Regions from separate parts of the Photobacterium damselae subsp. damselae genome, predicted to be linked through region 2. Evidence: riboswitches for the same ligand, from Rfam matches in the RefSeq annotation. Region 2 holds a riboswitch; the other holds the start of a gene.

Region 1 (7,869 bases), on a different replicon from region 2:
GTCTCTTGATACACCATCACTCCATTTAAGCCAAGAGCTCGCAGTTGTGCGTACTCTTCTTGCTCTAACGGCTGAACTTCTAGTGCTAAATAACTAAAGTATGGCTTGATCTGCTCAACCGCTTGGGCCAAATATGTCATTCCCACTTTGGTTTCATGTTCACCAGTAACCAGCAAAATACTATCAAACCCTTTACGTTTGAGCGCTTGGCACTCTTGTTCTATTTCAGCGGCATTAAGCACTTTGCGTTTAAGCTTATTCTCCATGGAAAAACCACAATAGGTGCATGAGTTAGCGCATAAATTAGAGAGATAAAGCGGGACATAAAGCCCCATGGTATGACCAAATCGTTGCCGAGTTCGCTCTTGAGCTTTGATGGCAAGTTGCTCCAAATAGGGTTCAGCGGCTGGAGAAATTAACGCTTGAAAATCATTTAGATCACACCGCGTTTTACTCAATGCTCGTTCAACATCTTGCGCTGTTTTACTGTATATATTGAGCCGAAGATCATCCCAATTGAGTTGCTGCCAAATCGAACTAAAACTCATCTTAGACCCCATCAAGAAACCCAGTTAGAGGGCTAGAAGCTTGGGCCGTTTGATAAGCTTGAGCAAGCCCTGCTTGATAACCTAATCGACCACTACTGACCGCTAAACGAAAAGCTTGAGCCATTAGTAATGGGTCTTGCGCTGTAGCAATGGCTGTATTGACCAACACTGCATCTGCGCCCATTTCCATTGCAAGAGCAGCATGAGATGGCGCACCAATACCAGCATCAACCACCACCGGGATCCGAGCTTGTTCAATAATGATGTCGAGAAAATCGCAACATACTAATCCTTTATTCGAGCCAATTGGCGCACCTAACGGCATAACAGCTGCGCAACCCACCTCTTCCAAACGTTTAGCCAACACCGGATCGGCATGACAATACGGCAGTACCACAAACCCCTCTTTCACCAACGCTTTGGCCGCTTTTAAGGTTTCAATTGGATCGGGCAATAAATATTTTGGGTCGGGGTGAATCTCTAATTTTAACCAGTTAGTACCAAGAACCTCGCGAGCTAAACGAGCGGCAAAGATCGCTTCTTCTGCCGTTTTTGCTCCGGATGTATTAGGTAATAATGCAACTCCTAACTGCTTAAGTGGTGAGAGAATATCGTCGTATTTTTTCCCCAACTCTACCCGCTTGAGTGCCATCGTCACTAACTGAGAGCCACTTTCAGCAATCGCCGCAGCCATAATATCGCCATTGGCAAACTTACCTGTGCCAGTGAAAAGACGAGAGGAAAAGCATTTATCAGCAATCGTTAACATCTTAACCTCCTGCTATCGCTTGAAAGACATCAATATGATCGCCATCATTGAGGGGCTGTTGCGACCATACCGAACGAGGAATAATCTGCTGATTTAATGCCACTGCAATCGTATGTGGAACTAATTGATAATAAGTAATGAGTTGCTCAAGAGAGACAGCATCAACCATCTCAATCACTTCGCCATTAAACCAAAGCTTCATTTTCATTCTCCTGCTGACACACTAGGCAACTCACATCGCTACCACACTGTACGCTTTGCCTCTGATTGTTCAGTCCATTGAACCGATATAACTCGCCCCATGTTATAGACTGGGGCACTGTAAAGTACTTAATAGCTTCTAATGCTTGAAAAGCGCCTATAACGCCAACCAATGGACCAACAACTCCCATAGTCTGACAATTTTGTTTCGTTTGAGTCTTAGCCATTTGAGGATACAAACAGTGGTAACAAGGCGAGCTAGATTGATGAAAACCAAAGCTAATTACTTGACCTTGCCAGCCAATTGCAGCTCCGGAAATTAATGGGATTTGACACTCCATACAGGCTTTATTGACAGCATATCGAGTGGCAAAGTTATCACTGCAATCAAGTACGAGATCGACACGACTAATTGCAGCGCGTAACCCATTGTCGTGTAAATGAGAAGTAAGTGGGACAATACTAACCGTTGAGTTAAGTTGGCTCAGTTGAGTGCTGGCTTGTACGGCTTTATTTTGGCCGAGATCGCTTTCACGATACAGGATCTGCCTTGCTAAATTAGACAATTCGACCTTATCGCCATCGGCAAGCCAAAGCGCGCCAATACCTGCGCCAACCAGATAAAGAGCGGCAATGGATCCTAAACCACCAGCACCAATGATCAGTACTTTTGCCTGCGCCAACTGAGACTGCCCTTGTTCTGAAATTTCAGGCACCATCAGTTGGCGGCTATAACGCAGAAATTGGTGATCAGTTAACGGTGGCGTCATCCAACCCTCCTCGATACTGATCTACCTTCTCTTTTAAGCGCTTAATCGCCTCTTCAACATTCTTTGCCTGAGTGATAGCACGTACTACAGCAACGCTATCCACCTCACAACGCAGAACCTGTTCAATATTGGTTAAATCAATACCACCAATAGCAACGGTTGGAACCACACCCGTAAGTAGTTTCTGATACAAAGCCAAACGCACAACACCTTGGGGACTTGATTCCATCTCTTTGGTGGTCGTTGCAAAAACATGACCCAGGGCGATATAACTAGGTTTCAGCTCAATCGCTCGTAAAATCTCATAATAACCATGAGTTGAAATACCCAACCTTAGTTGTGCTTGAGCGATCATAGTCAGATCTGCGGTATCTAAATCTTCTTGACCTAAATGCACCCCAAACGCTTCAGCCTCAATAGCTTGTTGCCAATAGTCATTAATAAATACTTGGCTGTGATAAGTATGACCACTATTAACCGCTTGCGATATTTGTGCGGTTAAATCGGTCGTAGCAGACTCTTTAATTCGCAATTGAGCCGTTGTCACCCCGCACGAAAGCACCTTATCTATCCAAGTCGCACTATCGACCACAGCGTAAAGGGTAAAATCTTCTCGATTCACAGGCTCAAAACAGACCGGAGATGATTGCTCACCCAATAGCGTTAAAGCTTGCTCATGAGCACGAGTCACCACCCGAGGAAATAGTGTTAAGCAATCGGGCCAATGCAGTAGGCGATCTCTATCTTGGTCTAAATAGCGACGCGCATAAGCTCGGGCGAGCACACAAGCATCTTGTAATGGATAATCCAGTGCTAGAGCAGCAAGCAGCATTGCCCGATGCGGTTCATTAGCCCCAAGGTGATGACAAAAGGCCATTTCCACTTTGCCATTGTGATGCCAGAGGTCAACAAAGCCATCTGCTACAGGCAAGCCAGATACAACCAGTTGAGGTTCATTCAAGACTTTTTGTTTGATCTCATCTAACGATGGGTATGGTGCTAACCATTGATCCAATACCCGTAACAAAACATCACTGGATTGATCTTGATGGTGGGCATTAAATACAACTTGCCAATTCTGCTGGGCTGAACGAATAAAAACGGCTTCATGATCAACTAGCGAAACATCCACTTTTTCACCCAAACCAAACTGCTCAGCAGTCGCTAAAATTGGGTCGATATGCATTAATAGTGGCATTAAATTTTCAGATAGACGTAAAGCACTCATACATTTTCCTTTTTGACAGGGTGATATAACTCACTTCCTCTCGCCCGGAATTCATCGGCTTTTTGTTGCATGCCCTCAAGAGGATCGTCCAATACAGCAACAGTGATCTCTTGATCTTGAGTTAAGTTTGAGGCGTAGTCGCGAACTTCTTGCGAGATCTTCATCGAACAGAATTTCGGTCCGCACATCGAACAAAAGTGAGCAACTTTGCCCGATTCTTGCGGTAACGTCTCATCGTGATAAGCCTTTGCGGTATCGGGGTCAAGACTTAAATTAAATTGATCCTGCCAGCGGAACTCAAAACGTGCTTTAGATAACGCATTGTCACGAATTTGAGCCCCTGGATGCCCTTTCGCCAAATCAGCAGCATGGGCGCATAGTTTATAAGTGATCAATCCGGTTTTAACATCTTCTTTATTCGGTAAACCTAAATGCTCTTTAGGTGTGACATAACAGAGCATGGCGCATCCGTACCAACCAATCATCGCCGCACCAATACCTGAAGTTATATGATCATAGCCAGGAGCAATATCTGTGGTTAACGGCCCTAAGGTATAAAATGGTGCTTGATGGCAATGTGTCAGTTGTTCATCCATATTAGCTTTGATCATCTGCATCGGCACATGACCGGGCCCTTCAACCATCACTTGCACATCGTATTGCCAAGCAATCTTGGTCAGTTCACCCAGTGTTCTCAGCTCTGAAAATTGCGCTTCGTCATTAGCATCAGCTACCGAACCAGGCCGTAACCCATCACCAAGCGACAGAGACACATCGTATTGAGCACAAATCTGACAAATTTCCGAAAAATGGGTGTAGAGAAAATTTTCTTGATGATGAGCAAGACACCATTTAGCAATAATGGAACCACCTCTTGATACAATTCCGGTTACGCGCTGTGCCGTTAGTGGGACATAACGCAATAACACGCCAGCGTGGATAGTAAAGTAATCAACGCCTTGCTCAGCCTGTTCAATCAAGGTATCGCGCATAATTTCCCAAGTAAGGTTTTCTGCAATTCCATTTACTTTTTCTAAAGCCTGATACATGGGAACCGTCCCAATTGGAACTGGGCTATTGCGTAAAATCCATTCTCGGGTTTCATGAATATGGCGGCCAGTAGAAAGATCCATTACGGTATCCGCCCCCCATCGCGTCGCCCAAACCAGCTTCTCAACTTCTTCTTCAATCGATGAAGTGACCGAGGAGTTACCAATATTGGCATTTACTTTCACCAGAAAATTTCGCCCAATAATCATAGGTTCAGCTTCAGGGTGATTAATATTTGCCGGAATGATTGCTCGCCCTTGAGCCACCTCCTGTCGCACAAATTCAGCACTGATTTCGGTTGGAAGTGAAGCCCCAAATGACTGACCATCATGTTGCTGATTTAAAACTTGATCACGATATTGAGCCCGTCCCATATTCTCGCGCAAGGCAATATATTCCATCTCCGGCGTAATCACACCTTGCCTGGCATAATGCAGTTGAGTAACGCAACGATTGGTTTTGGCACGAAAGATAGGAGTTGTGTGATTAAATCTTAAATCGTCTAACAGGGGAGCATCTGCTCGTTGTTGAGCAAAAGCGGAACTTCGTTCAGTCAATTCTTCACAGTCTTGGCGCTCTGCAATCCAATTTGTTCGTAACTTAGGTAAGCCAGAATAGAGATCAATAATATGGTTGGGATCAGTATAAACGCCTGAAGTATCGTAAACCCGAATCGGTTGATTAGCTTGATATTCTGGATGTTCTCTACTGCCACCGATTAAACTATCTGCCAACGCGATTTCACGCATTGCAACCCGAATATCAGGGCGGTGTTTAGCTGAAATATAGATTTTTTGGGAGTTGGGATAAGGTGATACCGACAAAGTATCAATGAAATGTTTGGCATGTTGCCTAGCTTGCTTTCGATTCGACATAGCACTCTTTCCAAATGAATAAAGAAATGCTTATCGGACAAATGCAACAAGAGATACAGCGCCCCATTAACCACCAGCCACAACTGACAGTTTCAATAGCGCACAACAAATTATCTTCTCTTGTTCCCTTCGCAGGTATTAGCCTGATCAGGTTCAACGGATCCCGTTTATACGGTCTCAGCCACATGGCACTCCGACAAGTTGAGCATCAGTATAAGAAAGCTCAACTTGAGGTGCAAGGCTTGTGTTACGTTTATTTAACAAAATAAAAAGCGCCACCAAAAGGTAACGCTTGATAATAAAAAAGACTATGGATTGATTAACGACATGTCAGTACATCACACTCAAGATGTTTAGAAAGCTCGTCAGCTACATCACCAAAGATATGAAGAAAGGTTTTGTGATAACCAACAATAACCAGTTTTGCATCCACTTTCTTTGCCAGTTCAACCAAATGTTTCGCCACATCACCATCGGCAAGATACATTTCCCCTACCGGATATGGAGATTGCTTAGCAAGATCAGCCAACTGTTGCATTCGTTTAATTTCTAATGCGTTATGAACTTCATCGAGCTCTAACTCCACATCCATATAGCTTACATTGCCAATACCCGGCTCAACATAGGCTAAATGAAGCTCAGCATTATTTTGCTCTGCGATTACTGCTGCCTTAATCATCAGCTTATGAGCTTCTTTATCATCAGGATTTACCGCGAGCAAAATGGTTGGATATAGCGACATATCAGCCTCCAAATGGGGAATGTAAATGTTATGGTTATATTTAAGTGCTATAACTAGTTTATACTCAAGAAACTTAAGTATGTAACAATTATGCCGCTAACGATTAAACAAAGTGGCATACAATCAATGATTGCAAAAATAGCACGATAAACTACAACCATCAAAACGTGATCATGGTTATAGTATGCGTTTTCCAATTTATAAAAAATGAGATCCCCATGAGCCAATTTGTTTTACTCGGTTTTATCGCTCTTGGCGGTGCGTTTGGCGCCTGCTCCCGTTACTTAGTATCTGAGCTGTGCGTGGTACTGTTTGGCCGTGGCTTCCCATATGGAACATTAACTGTAAACATCGTCGGCTCCCTAATTATGGGTTTGCTGATGTCGGCATTAAATCAAGGAATGATTGAAGCTGCGCCATGGCGTCCAATCATAGGCCTTGGTTTCCTTGGAGCTTTAACAACTTTCTCAACCTTCTCAATGGATAACGTCGTTATGATTCAGCAAGGTGAGTTTGTTAAAGCCGGACTTAACATTATCCTCAACGTAGTGTTAAGTATCACCGCTTGTTATGTTGGCTACCAATTAATGATGAAGAGCTAAACTTATCATTACGAGTTAGCAAAACGCCTCGCCATTGCGGGGCGTTTTTGTATCTACTCAATGGGGTAAAAATGGAGCTAAAGATCGGCTTTACTCGGTTTTAGGCGAAAAAAAACCTCGCATTAAGCGAGGTTTCTTTATCGCAGTTGGTAAAGAACCAGATTCTGACGATCTGTGAACACCAACCAAAACCATGACATTGCTCGAAATACAAAGTGTACTTCTTTGCTTGGTTTTTAGATGTAAAAAAGCCTCGTTTTTCAACGAGGCTTTCTTAATAGTGGTCGGTGAAGAGGGATTCGAACCCCCGACCCTCTGGTCCCAAACCAGATGCGCTACCAAACTGCGCTATTCACCGACAATGTTTTAGGCTTTAAGCCAAGGTGCTTAGAACTGCTAAGAACCTAAATAATGGGGTGACCAACGAGGATCGAACTCGCGACAACCGGAATCACAATCCGGGACTCTACCAACTGAGCTATGGTCACCAATGTAAGTGGTCGGTGAAGAGGGATTCGAACCCCCGACCCTCTGGTCCCAAACCAGATGCGCTACCAAACTGCGCTATTCACCGAAAACTGTTTTTGAGCTTTCGCTCTGAAAAGCCGATAATATCAACTCTTCGTAATATGGGGTGGCTAACGAGGCTTGAACTCGCGACAACCGGAATCACAATCCGGGACTCTACCAACTGAGCTATAGCCACCAATGTTTTTTGCCAACTTTTATATTCCGGATGGCGCGCCCGAAAGGATTCGAACCTTCGACCTTTGGCTCCGGAGGCCAACGCTCTATCCAACTGAGCTACGGGCGCATGCCCTGTCGGCGGAGACGAATATTACGGATTAGCCCCCTCTTCGTCTAGTCTTTTTTTCATTTTTTTTTGCGTTCGGTGTATTTATAAACAAAAACTGATTGATTCGTATCATACAAATACAGCCCAGTTATTTCATCTCATTGGTAAATTTCTTATAATTACTTTATGTTTACAATTTAAACATTTATTTAAACTCATATAAATAGTCAATTCTAAGAATAATCCAAGTTGGTTAAATGCCATCTAAAAGCAAAACGATTACAAGGA
Region 2 (7,869 bases):
CGAGGCTAAATTATGATGCTCATTGGGATCGAGATTACGATCATAGAGCTCTTCTGAACCATCACGATAACGAATATAAGTGTATTGCTCATCGCGAATAGCATGACACTGATAACCATAAGTCGTCACTGCAGGGATTTTTCTGTCAAAACGGGGATTATTCAGTAAAGGTTTTAAAGAGATCCCTTCATTCGTTGCTACTTTAGGTAAATGGCAAAGCTCAATTAATGTTGGATACAGATCCAATAGGCTTACGGCTTCATCACACACTTGCCCTTTCTCTTGCTGCGGTAAGCGGATCATTAAAGGGACACGCGTCGATTCTTGCCACAGAGTTTGTTTACGATAATTCATGTGCTCACCAAAGTTTTGGCCGTGATCCCCCCAAAACATCACAATGGTGTTATTGGCATAAGGACTCTTTTCCAAAGCATCCAGAACTTTACCAACTTGAGCATCCATAAATGCAATACAGGCTAAATATGCTTGCACTAACTCTTTACGAATCCCTAATTTATTAACGGCCGCCGCATCACCTCCAGGAATAATACCTAGAGCTAACGCTTTCCCCATAAGTGGAATATCAGTCATCTCTTTTTCAATCGTTTCAGGTACGATAATACTCTCAAGAGGGAACATATCGAAATATTCACGGGGAGCTGTATAGGGAACATGAGGTCGGATGAAACCACAAGCTAAGAAAAACGGTTTCTCATAATGGCGTTGTAATCTTTCGACGGTCCAATCCGCAAAATATTCATCAGGCATCACACCACCATTAGGAATATCGTGACGATCTAATGCACCACTACATAAGCTAAACCCTCTAGTTCCGGGTCCATATTCTTGAGATTGAATAATTTGTCCACCACCGACAGGAAACGGATAATATTTATGGTCATCCACACCATAAGAGCCATAACCGTAACCATTTGCTTTTAAATGCTCATCACGCGGTCCAATAACATACAAGGGTATTTCCTCATCCCATTGCTCTTTGTGACGATAATCAGCAGTACCATGATGAGAAATCTTTCCCGAAGCCATGGTGTAATAGCCGTTATTTTTAAAATGTTGAGGTAATACAGGCGTTGAACCTAATACCTTTTCAGCGACAGGATCGAACGGCTTAATGCCCAACTCTTTATTGGTATAAAGACCCGTTGTTGTGGGCGCCATTCCAGTTAGTAGCGCTGTACGGGATGGTCCACAAACTGGGACCTGACAATGAGCATTTCGAAATGCGGTCGACCGTTTATACAGACGATCGAGATTTGGGGTTTTAACTTGCGGGTGAGCTCCTAATGCGCCAATCCAATCATTAAGATCGTCTACTGCTAAAAATAACATATTAGGATGTTGCGTGGAGTGCTCCGCTTGCACAAAACAGCTGGAGGTTGCTGTCACCGCACCGACAGCTGCAGTTGATTTTAAAAATTTTCTTCTTGAAAGTTCCATTTTCCAAACACCTTAAATCGAAATATTCTTTTTCACAAAGTAAAGAATTATGAAAGCACAAATTATACAAAATCGAAAAATCGCAATATAAATAACGATCACACTCTGTGCTTTACCTTTATTTTCTTTCGACTTAAAGAATAATGAAAGTGCAATCCGATTATAAACGAAATACCGAATTGCACTTTCTTTGGATTTATTTCGTCCAAGTAAATTTTTGGAACATAGGATCAACAGGCGTTTTGGCTACTCGATTAACGTAATTACTGATCACTTTTTGCGATAGGCCTAAAATGATTTCAAGAACTTGCTTATGCCCGTAACCCGCATCATAAAAAGCTTGTAACTCTTCATCCGACACATTGCCACGTTGACGAACCAGGCTCAACGTTAGATCTTTTAAGGCTTGAAGCTTAGGTGTTGGCATTACATCGTCATTTCGTAATGCTTCAATCAATACAGGATCGACTTTCATTGAATGAGCAATCAATGTATGAGCAGGAACACAATAGTGGCACTCGTGTTCCACATTAATAGTTTGCCAAACAACAGTGAGCTCTTCTTTATCAAACGAAGTTTCAGTAAATAGTTGGTGAAGTTCGGTATAAGCCTTAAGTAACTGCGGTGATTCAGCCAAAGTTGCAATCAAATTTGGGATACTTCCCATCGTTTTATGAGCATTGTTTAAGATAGCTTTTGTCGTTTCAGGTGCTGTTTCAATTGTGTGAATAGTAAAGACTTTCATTGTTCTTTCTCCATATAGTAGTTATTGCTATTAGCCTGTTGTTTGGCTTAATTAAACCTTACTTATTTTTGAACTATCGTTCAAGTTTAATTTTGAACAAATGTTCATCAATTAATGCAAGATTAAGATAATCTCCTGATTAAAAAGAGAAAAATTCTTTATTTTTTCTTACTTTACAGAAGATAATCTACCGACTAAAATTTTGAACAATTACTCAAAAAAGAACGATATTATGGCAAATACTCCAAAATTCGACCGCCAACAAGTGATCGAAAAAGCAACAAATTTGTATTGGCAAAAAGGCTTTCATGCAACGTCTATGCGTAATTTGCAAGACGCAATTGATATGAGGCCAGGGAGTATTTATGCCTCTTTTGGAAGTAAAGAAGGTCTATTTAAGCAAGCACTGCAACATTATCAGCAACAAGGTGTTATTGAGCTAAACCAATGTCTGGCCAATAGTGCATCTCCCCTTGCTGGACTAAAACGCTTTATCCAACAATTGGTACTTGAAACACCAAAGTCAGCACCAAGTGGTTTGTGCCTTCTCGCAAAAACAGTGGCAGAACTGACTTGTGATAACCAAGAGTTGTTAGATGAGGCATGTCGACTTCTGAATAAAATGGAAGCGGAGTTTGAAAAAGTCATTATTTCGGCTCAACAGCACGGCGAAATTACGAAAGAAAAAGACTCTGCAGAGCTAGCTCGTTATGTACAAGTACAAATTGCAGGGCTACGAACTTACGCTAAAACGCATCCAAACAGTGGAGCGATATCTACAATGATCGATGATATTTTTGCTCACTATCCATTTGTTTAATATCAAAATATTTTTAGTATGTTTAGCCAAGTCACTATTTTATAAAATAAATTTTACTAGAAAGTCGTGACAAGATAGTTATTCTTGATTAGGATAAATAACGTTAGTCGGGGGGCCTTTAGGCTGAGATCACATAAGTGGGACCCGTTGAACCTGAACCAGTTAATACTGGCGTAGTGGAACTAACGGATACCCAATCTTTCACCTTCGATGTATCTATAGAAATTACCTCTCAATACATCTTAGTGTCTCTTTGTGTAACTGCAGTTATCTCTACGCCATGTGGAGATCATGATGAATAATCAAGCAGTACCATCTAAAACCCCAATTACATTAACAATTGCAGGATCGGATAGTGGCGGCGGCGCTGGTATTCAAGCTGATATTAAAGCGATCTCTGCTACGGGTGGCTATGCCTGCTCTGTAATTACCGCTCTTACAGCGCAAAACACCCAAGGTGTCCACAGTATCTACTCCATTCCTGCCAATTTTGTTGCCGAACAACTTGATGCTGTTTTCCAAGATTTGGATGTAAAAGCGGTTAAAATTGGGATGCTAAGTGACAGCAATATTATTTCAATCATTGCCCATAAACTACGTCAATACCAGCCTAAATATCTAGTGGTTGATCCAGTTATGGTCGCAACCAGTGGCGATCTATTATTAGAACATAACGCCATCTCTACATTAAAAGAGCAGCTACTCCCACTGGCTGATGTGATCACCCCAAACCTTCCTGAAGCGGCTGCATTATTAGATTGTGCTCAACCTAAAACAGAAGAAGACATGGAAGCCATGATCGAGCAATTACGCCAACTGGGGGCTCATTCTGTTTTACTTAAAGGTGGACATCTTGACAATACAACCAATAGTACTGACCTCTTAATTCTTCCACATGATGTGCTTCGATTTACAACGCCACGTATTGATACACAAAATACCCATGGAACAGGCTGCACTCTCTCTGCTGCCATTGCTTCTTATCTAGCCCAAGGATATTCGTTAACAGAAGCAGTAAAAGCCGCTAAACACTATATCAGCAATGCGATTGCTCACGCTGATGAACTGCAGATCGGATCGGGGCATGGTCCGGTGCATCACTTTTTTAACCTAGCCAACAATAAGTAAGGTAACCTCATGGCGATCCTACTTACCTGCCACTCTCTTACTTACCCTAATGCCTCTATGGCAACGCTAAGCAATGTATCTTTACAACTACAAGCCAAGCAGTGGACATGTCTGCTTGGCAAAAGTGGCAGTGGCAAATCTACCTTGCTACGGCTTTTAGCAAATCTGTTACCCGATGATGTACAATTTATTGGCAATATTCAGACCGAACACGATGAAAATATCCACCAGCATATTGCTTACATGGCCCAACAAGATTTGCTTCTACCTTGGCTGAACGTGATTGACAATGTTTGCTTGAGTTATCAATTTGGCTCTCAAAAATGTCAGTCAGAACATAAACCCTACAATGAGAAAAAATCCGTTTATCAGCAAGCGATGACATTACTCGATAAAGTGGGATTAAGACACTACGCCGACCATATGCCCCAGCAGTTATCTGGAGGTATGAAGCAGCGCGTTGCCCTAGCCCGTACTCTCATGCAAGACAAGCCGATCGTATTAATGGATGAGCCATTTTCAGCATTAGATGCTGTAACTCGCTATAAGCTACAAAATCTAGCCGTTGAATTGCTACAAGAGAAAACCGTCGTTCTTATTACCCACGACCCACAAGAAGCACTCAGATTAGGCGAGCAGATCATTATGCTCACAGGTACACCGGCATCCCTACGCCAATTAAAGACCCCTAATAGCCCAATCCCACGTCAGCTTGATAACGAATTTGCGCAATATCAGCAGGAGATACTGTCAAATTTGGAGGCAGAATATGTCTGAGATCTCCCCGGTAGAGTTAAATAAACGCAAAATTTTAACTCCTGCTTATTTACAGTCCTATATCAGAGTCGTTGTTACTCTAGGTCTACTGCTTTGTCTATGGCAAGGAAGCATTTGGCTGTTCTCTCTGCCTAGCTTTATTTTACCATCCCCAATTGCAGTGCTAGACCGACTCTACTATCGCCATGATGTGTTATTGCATCATACCTGGATAACGGGTTGCGAAATCATACTGGGATTAGCTCTAGGTTTACTGATGGGCTTATTCTTCGCTTTACTGATGTTGCTTTTTGCTCCAGTAAAACGTTGGCTACTTCCAATATTGATTGCCAGTCAAGCCATTCCTGTCTTTGCTATTGCGCCCATTTTAATGCTGTGGCTGGGATATGGAATGGCATCCAAAATTGTGATGGCAGGATTAATTATTTTCTTCCCTGTCACCACCTGCTGCTTTGACGGACTACGCCATACTCCTCAAGGCTATCTCGATCTTGCTAAAACCATGGGCGCAACACCGTGGCAATTGCTGAAAACCATCCGTTTACCTGCGGCCTTACCTGCTCTTGCTTCTGGCATTCGAGTCGCCGTTGTTATTGCGCCGATAGGTGCCGTGGTTGGTGAGTGGGTAGGCTCAAGTGAAGGTCTTGGCTATCTCATGTTACAAGCCAATGCTCGGATGATGATCGATGAAATGTTTGCAGCTCTGACCATCTTAGCGTTGCTTTCCATCTCTCTGTACTACTTAACCGATAAGTTATTAAAAAAACTGATCCCATGGCAATAACCCCCAGATATCACAACATTGATTCAAGGAATATGATGAAAACAGCTACAAAAACAGCCTTAACGATTGTGTTAACCGCATCCAGCTTTAATCTATGGGCTGCACAAGAGCAGAGTATCTCATTAATGCTCGACTGGTTTGTCAATCCAAATCATGGCCCAATCATTATCGCCCAAGAGCAAGGATTATTTGCAAAAGAAGGACTTAAAGTAACGATTCAAGAGCCCGCCGATCCAAGTGTTCCTGCAAAACTGGTTGCAGCGAATAAAGTCGATTTGGCCATCAGCTATCAGACCAGTTTAACCACAGATGTCGCAGCGGGTTTACCCTTAATTCGTTCGGCAACTTTAATCGCAACGCCTCTTAACACCTTAATGACTTTAGATAATGGCAAAATCAAATCCATCGCCGATCTAAAAGGCAAAAAAATCGGAATTGCTGTTGCAGGAAATGAAGAAGCCACACTTGGCACCATGCTAAAAACGGCAGGTATAAACTACAAAGATGTACAGATCATTAATGTTGGCTGGGCGCTTTCCTCATCTTTAGCATCGGGGAAAGTGGATGCGATTTGGGGTGGTTTACGCAATTTTGAGACAAACCAATTAGCGCTTGAAGGTTATAAGGCGAAGGCCTACTACCCAGAAGAATATGGCGTCCCCTCCTATGATGAACTGGTGATTGTCGCAAACAAAAACCATTACAACAAAGCTACCATCAAAAAATTTAATCATGCCTTAGAGCTTGCGACTCAATATATCGTCAATCACCCCGATCAAGCTTGGCAAACATTTATCAAATACAACCCAGATACCCTAAATAATGAACTAAATCATCGAGCTTGGAACGATACCATTGCTCGTTTTGCCCTTCGACCATCAGCTGTTGATTTAGAACGTTATAACAAACTCGCTAGCTTTATGTATCAACACCATATTATTAACAATGAGCCAAAGGCAAAAGATTACGTACCCGCGTTGTAACAGCACAACCGTTGAACACAATCATCGCTTTTATTTATGATCGGAATGCACTCTATGAATTACCAAGATCTTATTACTGCATGCCAACAAGATTGGAATTGCTATACCCAGCATAATTTTGTTACACAACTGGCAGCAGGTACTTTGCCTCACCAAGCCTATTTGCACTATTTAAAACAAGATTTTCTGTTTCTAAAACATTACGCCAGAGCCTATGCCTTAGCCATTTATAAAGCAGATAACGTAGCCAATATGAAACAAACGCTTCCAGGATTACAAGCTTTAATCGAACATGAAATGGATCACCATGTGAGCTACTGCGGGCAATGGGGATTAACAGCTTCAACGATGGAAGACGAACCAGAAGATGTTGGGACTGTGGCTTATACTCGATATGTACTTGAAACTGGGCTAAGTGGGGATTTAATCGATCTGTTTGTTGCCCTAGCTCCGTGTGCAATTGGCTATGCCGAAATTGGTGAACACCTTATGTCTTCCCCAACCACCAATAAAACTCATAATCCTTATTTAAGCTGGATTGAACTCTATGGTGGTGCAGACTTTCAGCAAGGAGGCAGTAAGAGCCGACAGAGACTGAATGACCAATTAAAAGATATTACGCTCGATAGTCCCAAAGGCCAACGTCTATGCCAAATATTTAAAACTGCCACTCGAATGGAAGTTGGGTTTTGGCAACAAGCACTCGATCTATAATCTTAAGAGCCAACACACATGCTGTTGGCTCTAATATTCCAACCAACCTCTTTTCCTATTCAGTAAATATTTGTCTACTGAGACCCCATCCATTGCTGCATTATTGAAGAATAAATCAGCAACACAGACCTAGATGTAATAATTTGTGACAGATTTGACAACTTTTTGACGAACTTCCATTCTGATTATGCAAACTGTTCATTTTGTGCTTGAATTCAATGTATTGACAATCTAATGATGTTAACCACTGTTTTATTGCTAACATGAAAACTGTGATCTACGTCTTGATCTTGAATTCATTGACAATTGGGAGCACTATTTCACACTTGCGTATAAAACCTCAAGCTGTGCGTCCCATTGAGCACACAAAACATAAAAGAAGATAAGAAAATGTTTCACCTTTGGGGAAAGACCATGAGTCCAGAAGATAAGCAGTTTGCAATTGTTGGCCTAGGCCGTT

The links. A riboswitch is a leader RNA that binds a small molecule or an ion and turns the genes downstream of it on or off. The one in region 2 is predicted to bind thiamine pyrophosphate.
Region 1: it holds a riboswitch for thiamine pyrophosphate, as region 2 does, so the genes downstream of both, thiC (phosphomethylpyrimidine synthase ThiC) here and thiD (bifunctional hydroxymethylpyrimidine kinase/phosphomethylpyrimidine kinase) in region 2, are expected to answer to the same signal.

Annotation. Positions count from the first base shown of each region.
Region 1 covers NZ_CP146970.1:3,221,048-3,228,916, forward strand. The annotation lists gene thiH (2-iminoacetate synthase ThiH) at 1-548, opposite strand, end outside; gene WAX86_RS14855 (thiazole synthase) at 550-1,317, opposite strand; gene thiS (sulfur carrier protein ThiS) at 1,319-1,519, opposite strand; gene WAX86_RS14865 (HesA/MoeB/ThiF family protein) at 1,503-2,288, opposite strand; gene thiE (thiamine phosphate synthase) at 2,269-3,516, opposite strand; gene thiC (phosphomethylpyrimidine synthase ThiC) at 3,513-5,441, opposite strand; TPP riboswitch at 5,549-5,647, opposite strand; gene WAX86_RS14880 (universal stress protein) at 5,761-6,183, opposite strand; gene crcB (fluoride efflux transporter CrcB) at 6,402-6,785, shown strand; tRNA gene WAX86_RS14890 (tRNA-Pro) at 7,067-7,143, opposite strand; tRNA gene WAX86_RS14895 (tRNA-His) at 7,198-7,273, opposite strand; tRNA gene WAX86_RS14900 (tRNA-Pro) at 7,283-7,359, opposite strand; tRNA gene WAX86_RS14905 (tRNA-His) at 7,416-7,491, opposite strand; tRNA gene WAX86_RS14910 (tRNA-Arg) at 7,523-7,599, opposite strand.
Region 2 covers NZ_CP146971.1:244,346-252,214, reverse strand. The annotation lists gene WAX86_RS15875 (sulfatase-like hydrolase/transferase) at 1-1,458, opposite strand, end outside; gene WAX86_RS15870 (carboxymuconolactone decarboxylase family protein) at 1,655-2,203, opposite strand; gene WAX86_RS15865 (TetR/AcrR family transcriptional regulator) at 2,436-3,023, shown strand; TPP riboswitch at 3,122-3,221, shown strand; gene thiD (bifunctional hydroxymethylpyrimidine kinase/phosphomethylpyrimidine kinase) at 3,318-4,151, shown strand; gene WAX86_RS15855 (ABC transporter ATP-binding protein) at 4,161-4,928, shown strand; gene WAX86_RS15850 (ABC transporter permease) at 4,921-5,712, shown strand; gene WAX86_RS15845 (ABC transporter substrate-binding protein) at 5,748-6,695, shown strand; gene WAX86_RS15840 (TenA family protein) at 6,750-7,409, shown strand; gene WAX86_RS15835 (TrkA family potassium uptake protein) at 7,824-7,869, shown strand, end outside.